One region of the Erwinia sp. INIA01 genome, then DNA from elsewhere that is predicted to be linked to it. Evidence: predicted binding sites of a transcription regulator. Region 1 holds the regulator's gene; each other region holds the start of a gene.
The links. The regulator LexA, encoded in region 1, represses DNA repair genes until DNA is damaged. The targets are predictions, from matches to a motif close to TNCTGTATGTACATACAGNA.

Region 1 (3,127 bases):
GATGCTGCGCACGGGCCAATCGGAGTGCCTTAAAAGCCTGAAACCCAACGCAAGAAATCAAAAAAAACCAGCCCGTTCAGCAAGCTGGCCGTTATTCAGGGAGAAGTAAGCAAATATGTCTGTCAGCGCGACAGGGCAAACCAGGTACCGTTTCGCCAGTGTCGCTGCCAGATAAACCACAGGCTGATACCGCGCAGCAGCAGGAATACCGTCACCGCCAGCCACAGACCGTGATTGCCCAGCAGCGGAACGGTAAACAGCGTCAGCCCAAAGCCTGCTGCGGCCACCACCATGCTGTTACGCATTTCGCTGGCGCGGGTGGCACCGATAAACATGCCGTCCAGTAGATAGCAGCCTACGCCAGCCAGCGGCATCACCACCTGCCACCATAAATAGCGATCGGCCAGCTCCCGAAGAGGCTCCAGAGAGGTCAGTAGCGCCACAATATGCTCGCCGCCGAAGGCATAAATCAACGAGAACGCCAGCGCAACAACGCCGGACTGGCGGCAGGCCGCATGCCAGACGCTGAGCAGCTGCTGGCTGTTTCCCGCACCAAAGGCTTCTCCCGAACAGGCTTCGACCGCATAGGCGAAGCCGTCAAGCGCGTAGGCGGTGAAGGTCAGAAACATCAGCAGCACCGCATTGACGGCAACAATATCGCTGCCGAGCCGCGCGCCGAAAATCGTCAGTGAGGCAAAGCACACCTGCAACAGCAGAGAACGCAGCATAATGTCGCGGTTCAGCCTCAGCAGGCGGGCCAGATTACCGCGCCATGCACTCAGCAGCAGACGCAGCGACAGGCCACGCATCACCATCACCCGCCACACCAGCAGCAGCCCGACCAGCAGGCTGACGTATTCCGCAATAGCGGTAGCCGCCGCAGCGCCCTGAACGCCCCACTTCAGGCCAATAACAAACCACAGATCCAGCAGGATGTTCACCAGGTTGCCCACCACCAGCAGGATCACCGGCGCACGGGCATACTGTACGCCCAGCAGCCAGCCGAGTAATACCAGGTTTGCCAGCGTGGCGGGCGCGCTGAGCCAGCGGATCTGCATAAACAAATCGGCCTGGTGCAGCACGTCCTTACTGCCGCCGGTCAGCCCCAGCGCCAGATGGGTCAGCGGCGCTTTCAGCACAATAAAGGTGATACCGGCCATCAGCGCCAGCAGCAGCGGCTGCATTAACGCACGGGCCAGAGCGGGTTTGTCGTTTGCGCCAAACGCCTGTGCGGTCAGCCCGGTGGTGCTCATGCGTAAGAACAGCAGCAGCATAAACAGGAAGCTGGTGATAGTCGTACCAATCGCCACGCCGCCGAGGTAGGTCGGGCTATCAAGATGTCCAATAACCGCGGTATCCACCAGACCTAGCAGCGGCACGGTAATATTGGAGAGGATCATCGGCAGCGCCAGCCGCCAGAGATTTTTATCGGCAGCCGTCAGCAGTCGCATCGTGTTTCAACCGGAAGCAGGGAGTGATGAGAGATCGCAAAACGCGCCGCAGAGGGCGACGCGTCATATTCGGTGGGGGATTACAGCCAGTTGCCGTTGCGGATAACACCGACGGCCAGGCCTTCTATGGTCAGCGTCTGCTGACGCAGGTCGACAACAATCGGCTGAAACTCGCTGTTTTCCGGCAGCAGGTGAACGATGTTACCCTGCTTCTTCAGACGCTTAACGGTCACTTCGTCATCAATACGCGCCACAACAACCTGTCCGTTACGCACGTCTTCCGTTTTATGCACCGCCAGCAGATCGCCATCCATAATGCCGATGTCCTTCATCGACATGCCGCTGACGCGCAGCAGGAAGTCCGCATTGGGTTTAAACAGTTCGGGGTCTACCGAGTAGTGGCCTTCGATATGCTGCTCGGCCAGCAGGGGTTCGCCAGCGGCAACGCGGCCGATCAGCGGCAGGCCATCGGCCTCTTCCATCATCAGACGAATACCGCGCGATGCGCCGGAAACGATCTCAATCACGCCTTTTCTGGCCAGCGCTTTCAGGTGTTCTTCTGCAGCATTAGGGGAACGGAAGCCGAGCTGCGAGGCAATTTCTGCCCGCGTCGGTGGCATACCGGTCTGGTTAATGTGGTCGCGAATCAGGTCGTAAACCTGCTGCTGCCTTGCCGTTAGTGCTTTCATCCCGCCCCCTGGTTGTTTATACAGTCGACTGTGAGTATATACAGGTATTTGCGCGTTGGAAACCCAAAGCTGGCTAAAAAACAGCAGTTTGTTGAATTTCGGAAAACCTATCGCAAATGTGCAATCAATAGCATTGCCCACACAAAAATTGCCAATATTATGCTTAATAATACGGCGGCAGATCCCATATCTTTGGCACGCCCGGCCAGCGGATGAATTTCACTGCCGATACGGTCAACCACCGCTTCAATCGCACTATTAAGGATTTCAACAATAATCACCATCACTACGGAGCCAATCAGCAACACGCGGGTCACGGCATCCACATCCAGCCAGCAGGCGATCAGGATGGCGACGATGGCAGCAATCGCTTCCTGCCGGAATGCCGCTTCATGCTGCCAGGCAGCACGTATACCTTTCCAGGAATAACCCGCTGCTTTTACAATTCGAGTCAGTCCGGTGGCGTTATTTGCCATAATCAGGGAACCCTTTGGGAAGTTTAACGTCAATGAGAGGGTGTAGCACATTTTGCAACACCACAGATTCTGTTAGCGCTTTCTGGTATGCTTGCGGCGCTTTGCTAACAAGAGGCTTCATGTTGTCTATGTCAGGTTGGCGTAATTTATATTACAAACTGTTGAATCTGCCAGTGAAATTCCTGGTAAAAAGTAAGGCAATCCCGGCCGAACCGGTTGCCGAGCTTGGGCTTGATACTTCTCGCCCTATTATGTATGTGCTGCCTTATGATTCAAAGGCCGATCTCCTTGCCCTGCGCGAACAGTGCCGCAAACAGGATCTCCCCGATCCTTTGCATCCGCTGGAGATCGACGGCACCGTGCTGCCCCGCTATGTGTTTATCCATGACGGTCCGCGCGTGTTCCCCTATTTCGTACCGAACCTTGAGTCGGTCAAGCTGTTCCATGACTATCTGGACCTGCACCGTAATCATCCCGATCTGGATGTACAGATGGTGCCGGTATCGGTGAT
Region 2 (3,127 bases), on a different contig from region 1:
TCCGGGTTATGGCCAAGCCAGGTCACATACGTTGGATCGTCAAAGGCAATCGCCCGTTCTTCCCCACTCTGCCAGTTAATCTGCCGCAGACGGGTGAGTCCGCGCTGACGCTCTTCCACTACCAGCCAGTCGCGGAACAGCGAGTAGCCTTCCAGCACGATATCCGCACGCGGTGCAATAATCGCCTGCCAGCTGTTTTCATCAACGGTGTCGGTGCGATAGAGGCCGAAGTTTTTACCGTCGCGATTCGATCGCAGGTAAAACTGCTGCTGATAGTGATCGACGCTGTATTCGTGATCTTTACGGCGCGGACTGAACATCACCGGTTTGGCATCCGGCACATTCGCATCCAGCAACAGGATTTCACTGGTGGTGCTGCTGTTGAGTGAAATAGCAATAAACTGCTCGGAGGTGGTCTTATACAGGCCGACATAGAAGGTGTCGTCCAGCTCCTCGTAGACCAGCCGATCGCTTTCCTGCGCGGTGCCCAGCGTATGCCGCCAGACCTGGTAAGGTAGCAGCGTCTTCGGATGCTTGCGCACGTAGTAGAGCGTTTGCGAGTCATTCGCCCAGGTCATGCCGGCAGTCACACCTTCCAGCACATCGTCAAAGCTGCGCTCATCCTGCAGGTGGCGGAAATGAATGCTGTAGATGCGGCGAGAGAGAAAATCTTCAGCCAGAGCCAGGATCTGGTTATCACGGGTAATCGCCAGGCTGCCAAGTGCATAAAACTCACTTTCCGCCGCGCGCTGGTTGGCATCGACCAGCGTTTCCCACTGTTCGGGGTTGGCGGTTTCCGCAGGCTGACGGCTGTAAATGGCGTACTCGTTGCCCTCTTCATAGCGGCTCTGGTAGCGATAGCCATTTTTTACGTAGGGAACCGACTGGTCGCGCGGAGGAATGCGATCGATGATCTCCTGCAGCAGTTCCGCCTGCAACGCCTTTTGCGGTTCCAGCAAGCTGTCGCCGTACTCATTTTCTGCTTTGAGCCACGCGATAATTTCCGGATCTTCCCGTTGGTCATCGCGCAGCCAATAATAGTTGTCGCAGCGCGTGTCACCGTGCTGAGTCATCACATGAGGGACTTTCTTTGCTTTAGGTGGTGTCATGATATTTTCACGGTTGCTGTGCCTGCCTGTAAGACTGGCAGCAAGATGCCTGATTGCCAATAGCCGAAGGCACAACCGGTGTAAAATTAGCCACCACCTTTTATGCTACGCCCGGAAATCACACCGCGCGCAGTTTGCTATCGCCTTCTTCTGATTCAAGCTCACCGGCGTTAGCCTCTTCCGGCATTTTACCGGTGCGCAGAATGTGCTGCAGTGCATCTTTGTTTTCTGCCAGATACAGGCCCAGCGCTTCACCCTGCTGCTCATCAAGCGCCAGCGGACTGGTGGTCAGCCATTCAGAAAAAACTTCGGCCATATCGAGCATTTTGTCGTAGGCATCGGCTTCTTTTTTGCTGGCAAACGTCATCTTTTCCTCACCTTTTCTGACGACTACGTATTGAATTTCAACAGCCATAATTTTCTTCTCGCTATACTGTGTTTATATACAGCCTATCACTGAAGCGGATTTGACTCAAGTTTAGCGTTCAGGATGAATACGCAAACGTTTTCGTTTATACTGCGCGCGTTTTTTCCATTCAATCAGGTAGAGATTATGACGACTCTTGGAACCGCGCTGCGCCCACAGGCGACTCGCGTAATGCTGTTAGGATCAGGTGAACTGGGTAAGGAAGTGGCGCTGGAATGCCAGCGTCTTGGCGTGGAAGTGATCGCCGTTGACCGCTACGCCGATGCCCCTGCCATGCACGTTGCCCACCGCAGCCATGTGATCAATATGCTGGACGGTGCCGCGCTGGCTGCCCTGATCGCCCAGGAAAAACCGGACTTCGTCGTGCCGGAAATCGAAGCCATCGCCACCGACATGCTGGTTGAACTGGAAAAACAGGGCCAGCACGTTGTCCCCACCGCGCGTGCGGCAAAGCTGACCATGAACCGCGAAGGCATTCGTCTCCTCGCCGCCGAAGAGTTGTCGTTACCGACCTCCACCTACCGCTTCGCCGACAGCCGCGAAGCCTTCTTTGCCGCCGCCGATGAAATTGGCTTCCCGTGCATCGTTAAGCCGGTAATGAGTTCCTCCGGCAAAGGCCAGAGCTTTATCCGCGAAGCTTCGCAGCTGGAAGCAGCCTGGGAATATGCCCAGCAGGGTGGCCGCGCCGGTGCGGGCCGTGTGATTGTTGAAGGCGTGGTGAAATTCGATTTTGAAATTACGCTGCTGACCATCAGCGCCGTTGACGGCGTTCATTTCTGTGCTCCAATCGGTCACCGTCAGGAAGATGGCGATTACCGTGAGTCCTGGCAGCCGCAGCAGATGAGCGATTTGGCTCTACAGCGCGCGCAGGACATCGCCCGCAAAGTGGTTGAAGCCCTCGGCGGGCGCGGCCTGTTTGGCGTTGAGCTGTTTGTTTGCGGCGATGAAGTGGTGTTCAGCGAGGTTTCCCCCCGCCCGCACGATACCGGGATGGTGACGCTGATTTCTCAGGACGTTTCCGAGTTTGCCCTGCACGTTCGCGCGTTCCTCGGCCTGCCGGTTGGGGGTATTCGTCAGTATGGTCCGTCGGCCTCTGCCGTTATTCTGCCACAGCTGGATAGTGATAACGTTCAGTTTGGCAATTTGCAGGCTGCTGTAGGTGCCGGTTTGCAGGTTCGTCTGTTCGGTAAGCCGGAGATTCGCGGTCAGCGCCGCCTGGGTGTAGCACTGGCGACCGGTACGGATATTGATGACGCGGTACAGCGTGCGGTTGCAGCGGCGGCGAGCGTCAAGGTCAGCGGGTAATTCAACGTTACTTGCGTTGGATGGGACAGTGGTGTTAACGCTGGCTGATAGTCCCCCGCTCTGGCGGCTTGTATTGTCTGGAACAACGGTGCTCGCTCTGGCTGGTGGTTCCCCCGCTCGGGCGGGTCCTCGCGCCACGCTTTGCGTGGTGCCATCACTTCGTTCCTCAGCCTCTCGGACCAGCACAGACGGGCGTCCTGCCCGGCTGTGCTTTTCGGTCGCGTCCATGCGACCGAATCCTGGCTTCCTCTCTACGTTCTGCGCTGCGGATTGCCCGTTCGGGGGA
Region 3 (3,127 bases), on a different contig from region 1:
TGCCATAGGAAGCCAGTTCACGCCGCGTCGGGAGTTTAACCGGTTTCGGTCGTGGCAGTTCAGGGCCAATCCCCTGCTTCACCTGCGGATTATCGTCATCATCGCTGGTCGCACTGAGGCCAGGCATAAACGGCATCGCGTTATCTGAGGCCTGCACAACGGCAGCGCCGGCACCTGCCGCTGTCGCTATCGTCGCAGCAGCATGTGAGGTCGACTGCGGTGAGAATTCAAACGGTGAGGAAGAAGCTTCACGCCAGTTCCCCATTTGTGGGCCGTCATCCTCATCCTGATAAGACGGTGCAACCGGCGGCGGGGTCTGCACTTCCTGCGGAACTTCGAAGCGATAGACCGGCGGTTGAGCAGTCTGTTGTGTAGCGGACTGTGCTGGAGGCGAAGTCGGCTGCGACAGAGCAGATGCCTGCGGCTGCGCGACAACAGGTTCATGGTGCGCCGAAGGGGTATGCTGCAAAGCATCGGTATTCGTCGCTTCTGCAGCATAGGCGTTCGTCGATGCAACAGCGCTGACTGCCGCAGCCTGACCTGCGGAAACCACTTCCGCCACCGAAACCGCAGGTGCTGCGGATTCGTCTGATGCTGCCTTCAGCGGTTTAGCCAACAGCGGATCGTGTTCGTCGTCCTCAGCATCCGGCAAAGCGTGTTTTGCCAACAGAACGTCGTCACCCTCGTCTTTACGCGTTGCCCGTGGAGAGATGACCGGTGCATCCTCTTCCTCGTAATCATCGTCTTCCTGCCACTTTTCATCCGCACGGGAGTGATTACTGGCAAACGTCAACACGCCCATCACCACCGCGCCAATTTTCTCAGCGATGGTCAACCAGGACCAGCCGGTATACAGCGTAAGGCCTGCCGCCCAGACGCAAAGCAGGATTAAAGTTCCGGCCGGGCCGTTCACCCACGGAGCCATGGCATTGCTTAACAGACTGCCAATCACGCCACCGGAAGCGAAGTACCCCATATCATCAGCATTTAGCGCAGCCAGGCCACAGGAGGTCACCACCAGCGCAAGTACGCCGATAAGCCGTAAAGCAACGGCAAAATAGTCGATGTATTCCTGGGAGCTACGCTGACGGAAGGTGATCCAACACAGGCCTAAAATAACGGGAGGAATTGCATATGCCATCACGCCAAAGATGAAAAACAGCGTATCGGCAAGCCACGCACCCACTCCACCACCGAGGTTATGGATAGGCTCGTGCCAGGCAGTTTGCGACCAGCTTGGATCGGATGCATTGAAGCTCAACAGCGCAACCATGAGATAGATGGCGAAAAGAGCAACAATAATCAGTAACGCTTCCAGCAGACGGCGTCCACTGCTTAGCGGTTGTAACGAAACTTCTTTATCTTCTGTATATTCCTGGCTCAAGAGTACTCTCCAGGTGCCTGTAAACTATGAAGGCAACAGCGTCGAGGTTAACCCGACGCTGAACCTGTATGAATTCACAGGAGTGTATCGAAACCTACCAGGTTTTGCACCTGTCCTGTGTTACCGGGTCTTAATCACTAAACGGTTACTTTGTTTCACTTCTTCCATGACTACATAGGTACGCGTATCGTTCACTCCCGGCAGGCGCAGCAGCGTTTCGCCGAGTAATTTGCGATAGGCGGACATGTCAGGTACGCGCGTTTTCAACAGATAGTCGAAATCACCGGAAACGAGGTGACACTCTTGAGTTTCCTCAAGTTTTTGCACGGCGGCGTTAAATTGTTCAAACACGTCTGGCGCGCCACGATTCAGAGTAATCTCAACGAAAACCAGCAGAGAAGCGTCAAGATAGTGTGGATTCAGCTGCGCGGTATAGCCAAGAATGAAGCCCTGGCGTTCCAGGCGACGCACACGCTCCAGACACGGCGTTGGGGATAGTCCCACGCGTTTGGATAGTTCAACGTTAGAGATACGCCCATCCTTCTGTAATTCATTCAGGATGTTGCGGTCGATTCTGTCAAGGTCTTTACCCGGTCGTTTTTTATTGTCTACCATTATTATTGTCTCTCTTAAATCCTTCCCTTTACCTGCCTACCCTGCACGCTGAGTCGTTTACAGAGTCGTTCTAAGTGAAGACATAGAGCCTGCTGCGATATTGCACGCCTCATCTGCATGACGCATGTTGTCTGTCCACACCATGCGTCATTCCAAATGACAGACTGAGTTTATTCGACGATGAACACAAAACAGGCAAAAACGCCGCTGCGCTCTCTTAAATATTCTCCGCTTCCAATAATGTTTTCGCAAAACAGCAGCCGATTGTCAAAGTAAAACAATCAAAACCAGTACAACATTCCAGATAAGAGGCTGGCTCTCTGTTTTTCAATGACAATTTTTCTCCCTTTGTGCCATGACAAGATAACAACCGCTGAATTTTCACCCAGATTTCCCTCTTCAGATAAGGATGATTGGTTTAGCCTTTTTCATTAATCGTTAACAAAATCGCAGAATGCTTTTTTTGCCCCGCTAAATTCCCTACAATCCGCAATCATGCTCGTCAGTTAATTAATGAGGATCTCATGGGTACGGCTAAACACAGTAAGTTACTGATTCTTGGTTCGGGTCCGGCTGGTTACACTGCCGCCGTTTATGCGGCCAGGGCCAACCTGAATCCGGTGCTGATTACCGGTCTGGAAAAAGGCGGTCAGCTCACTACCACGACCGACGTTGAAAACTGGCCGGGAGACGCTAACGAGCTGACCGGCCCGCTGCTGATGGAACGCATGCACGAACATGCGGTGAAATTTAACACCGAGATCATTTTCGACCATATCCACAGCGTAGATCTGCAGAATCGCCCGTTCCGTCTTACCGGTGATGAAGGCGAATACACCGCTGACGCATTGATTATCGCTACCGGTGCCTCCGCGCGTTATCTGGGCCTGCCTTCTGAAGATGAGTTTAAGGGCCGTGGCGTTTCTGCCTGCGCAACCTGCGACGGCTTTTTCTATCGCAATCAGAAAGTCGCCGTTATCGGTGGCGGTAATACAGCCGTTGAAGAAGCGCTTTACCTGGCAAACATCGCCGCTGAGGTGCATCTGATCCACCGTCGTGACAGCTTCCGCGCGGAAAAGATCCTGATTGACCGGCTGATGGAAAAAGTGAAGAACGGCAACATCGTGC
Region 4 (3,127 bases), on a different contig from region 1:
ACGGGCGGCATTTTCAGTAAAGAGTGACCAGGCCTGTGCCACTTTCTGTGGCGGTGCTGACGTCAGCGGGGTATCCGGCTGATGAACGATCTTCTTTGCGGGTTCGCTGGCGCAACCTGCCAACAGTAGTGCAGCCATCATGGCTGCTAATTTCACGCATTTATGCACGCTTGTTTATCCTCTGGGCCTGGCGTCGCGCCTATCATACGACTTGCCGGTTAGCAGAAAATTGCCGTAATTCTTAATTTGCTGGCTGCGGCTGATGACATCACTACGGCTTTTCGTCATCATCGAAAGAATTCGACAGCGAGTGTACAAAAATAATTCACTTACCGGCGTATAAATTTTCACCAGCCTGCGGCAGAGCACACTTTTTATTGCCGTACATGCTGTCAAAATTGTTGATAAACGTCGGTAAAACCACTATCCGGATGAGATAAGTACGTATTATGACCGTGTCTCCACGAAATATTCATCTGATCGCCCCTTCTGGCTTTTGCCACAATCCGGATGCCGCACAGCGCGGTATTGACCGCCTGCGTGCAGACGGACATCGGGTGACCCATACCGACATTATCAGCAGACGCGAACAGCGTTTTGCCGGTAGCGACAGCCAGCGGCTGGCCGACGTTAACGATCTTGCGCGGCTGGAAACGCTGCCGGACATTGTGCTGGCCGTACGCGGCGGCTATGGTGCCAGCCGCCTGCTGCCAAATCTTGACTATAAAAGCCTGGCGGACCGCCTTTGCGGCAGGCCCGTTGCGCTGTGCGGGCACAGTGATTTTACTGCCATACAGCTTGCCCTGCTGGCTCAGGCCGGATTGCAGAGCTTTAGCGGCCCCATGCTGACAGGAAATTTTGGTGCGGAAACGCTCTCTGATTTCACCCTCAACAACTTCTGGCTGGCGCTGACCTCTGCGCAGTTCACCCTGCGCTGGCAGACCACGCCACAGCAGCTCAGCACGTCGGGCACGCTCTGGGGGGGAAATCTGGCGATGATCGCCTCGCTGATCGGCACTCCCTGGCTGCCGGATATCCGCGACGGAATTCTGGTGATCGAGGATGTTAATGAGCATCCATTCCGCGTTGAACGCATGCTGCTACAGCTGTTGGAAAGCGGCATTCTGGCGCGGCAAAAAGCCATTGTGACCGGCAGTTTTACCGGCAACACGCTTTCTGACTACGATAACGGTTACGATTTCAGCAGCGTATGGGAGCTTATAGCCCAGCGCAGCGGACTGCCGCTGGTAACCGGTCTGGACTTCGGCCACGGTCACGATACCGTTACGCTCCCGCTGGGCGCACGGGCTGAGCTTAACGTTAACGGCAGCGATGCCGCACTGACAATCTCCGGCCATACCATTCTCGGCTCGTCACCAGCGAATCAGTGATTTAGCGAAAACTCACCCGCAGCGCGGTATAGTTGACTGAAGCCAGCCAGAACGCGGGCCGAGCACCCGGTCGGTTCGCGAAATAGTGTTTGAACCCGCTCTCATATACCTGTATTTTTATACAGATAAATTCAAAGGGAGCGGAAGTAAAATGTTTGTTGAACTGATTTATGACAAGCGCAACGTGGCGGGACTGGCGAACGCCGAGCAGCTGATACTGGAAGAACTGGAAAAACGCGTTCAGCGGGTTTTCCCTGATGCGCTGGTCAAAGTGAAACCGATGCAGGCCAACGGCGTAAAAAGTGACGCCAGTAAAACCGATAAGGCCACGCTGATGCGTATCATCGAAGAAATGTTTGAGGAAGCGGACCAGTGGCTGATTTCTGAAGAGTATTAATGTGGGAAAGGGCAATCCAACATTTTTTTTGATTTCGCTCGCAAATAACGCGTTTTTGCCTGGCAATAACTGAGAATACTCCTATCATTAAAATTAATCGATTTCCCTGGTGTTGGCCCGCATTAAAGCTCTTAGCGGGCTTTTTTTTTACGTAAATATAAGTAAATATTAACTGTTATAACATACACTGCTTAATCTCCTCTGAAAGAATTCTTATGCTTTACTCCCTTTTTAATCACGCCTCATGGCCCGAAATATTTTCCCTGAAACGCAATCGGCCAGTAGCCAGCCTTGCCATATTTTAGCCCTGCGAAATTGTGATTCCGATCAATGCATAATCGACACTTTAGGTGCAGCAAAGCCACGCTATTTACGTTCCTGAAAGAAGAAAAAACAACGAAAGGACAGACATGAACGCCGTACTATTTTGTGCCCTGTTGCTGATTGGGGGGCCATTGATGGGATTTTTGGTGATCGTTGGCGCCTGCCTGCCGGGGATGCTGGGTGAGATCCTGCATCGACCCCGGCGTCATTAGATCGGCGGACCACTAACCGGCATCCACCCGATAAGCGCCAGTAAAAATAACCACCGGGTGAATCATAACGTCTCTACGCTACGGATTACCGGTTTAAACGATCGATCACCAGCAGGCTGACCATCAGGTCCAGGTGCGCGCCGCCCGCATTCTTATACAGCGTAATATCCTGCTGCTGCCGGCAGAAGCTCGTGTTCTGGCAAATTTCATAGAGATCGGCCTCGATATGCTGTTCCGTAATCATGCCCAACCGCAGTGGAATATGAAGATCGCCTGACATCGCGGCGTTGGTCCGGTCGTCGACAAATACCCGTGCTTTTGCCACCGCTTCGCCGTCTGCTTCCTGCATATCCGGGCGATATCCACCCAGCAGATCGATATGCGTACCGGGCTGCACATCTTTCCCCAAAATCAGCGGTGACGCCGAGCTGGTGGCCGCGGTGATAATGTCCGCGCGGCCTACTGCCGCGCTAAGATCCTGCACAATTTCCGCTTCAATTCCCTTCTCTCTCAGCGTGGCCAGCGTCGCAGCCAGCTTTTCAGCCGTGCGGTTCCACAGCAGCACGGTGCGAATGGACGGTCGGATATGCAAATAGGCATCGACCAGCGCCGTTGCCACCGGTCCGGCCCCCAGCACCAGCAGTGTGGCGCTGTCTTCACGGCTCAGTATGCGGGCAGCAGCCACCGAATCTGCCGCCGTTTTCCAGCGGGTAATCGCCGGGCCATCAAGCACGGCAGAGATCGCTTTTGTCTCTTCGTCTATCACCACAAAAGCGGCATCCTCCGCCGCGCGTGGCGGTTTT

Region 2: OMR58_RS18790 (YebG family protein) is a predicted target of LexA. The motif match lies at 1,541-1,560, and genes of this name have one in related genera.
Region 3: OMR58_RS09400 (DNA translocase FtsK 4TM domain-containing protein) is a predicted target of LexA. The motif match lies at 1,447-1,466, and genes of this name have one in related genera.
Region 4: OMR58_RS08490 (DinI-like family protein) is a predicted target of LexA. The motif match lies at 1,499-1,518, and genes of this name have one in related genera.

What each region holds. Positions count from the first base shown of each region.
Region 1 is NZ_JAPDNC010000002.1:43,177-46,303, reverse strand. It holds gene dinF (MATE family efflux transporter DinF) at 123-1,451, opposite strand; gene lexA (transcriptional repressor LexA) at 1,532-2,140, opposite strand; gene OMR58_RS02140 (diacylglycerol kinase) at 2,248-2,616, opposite strand; gene plsB (glycerol-3-phosphate 1-O-acyltransferase PlsB) at 2,745-3,127, shown strand, end outside.
Region 2 is NZ_JAPDNC010000011.1:7,601-10,727, reverse strand. It holds gene OMR58_RS18795 (S9 family peptidase) at 1-1,109, opposite strand, end outside; gene OMR58_RS18790 (YebG family protein) at 1,228-1,524, opposite strand; gene purT (formate-dependent phosphoribosylglycinamide formyltransferase) at 1,663-2,841, shown strand.
Region 3 is NZ_JAPDNC010000004.1:292,397-295,523, forward strand. It holds gene OMR58_RS09400 (DNA translocase FtsK 4TM domain-containing protein) at 1-1,384, opposite strand, end outside; gene lrp (leucine-responsive transcriptional regulator Lrp) at 1,505-1,999, opposite strand; gene trxB (thioredoxin-disulfide reductase) at 2,524-3,127, shown strand, end outside.
Region 4 is NZ_JAPDNC010000004.1:95,544-98,670, forward strand. It holds gene emtA (membrane-bound lytic murein transglycosylase EmtA) at 1-141, opposite strand, end outside; gene ldcA (muramoyltetrapeptide carboxypeptidase) at 450-1,391, shown strand; gene OMR58_RS08490 (DinI-like family protein) at 1,543-1,788, shown strand; gene OMR58_RS08495 (hypothetical protein) at 2,199-2,324, shown strand; gene OMR58_RS08500 (ornithine cyclodeaminase family protein) at 2,410-3,127, opposite strand, start outside.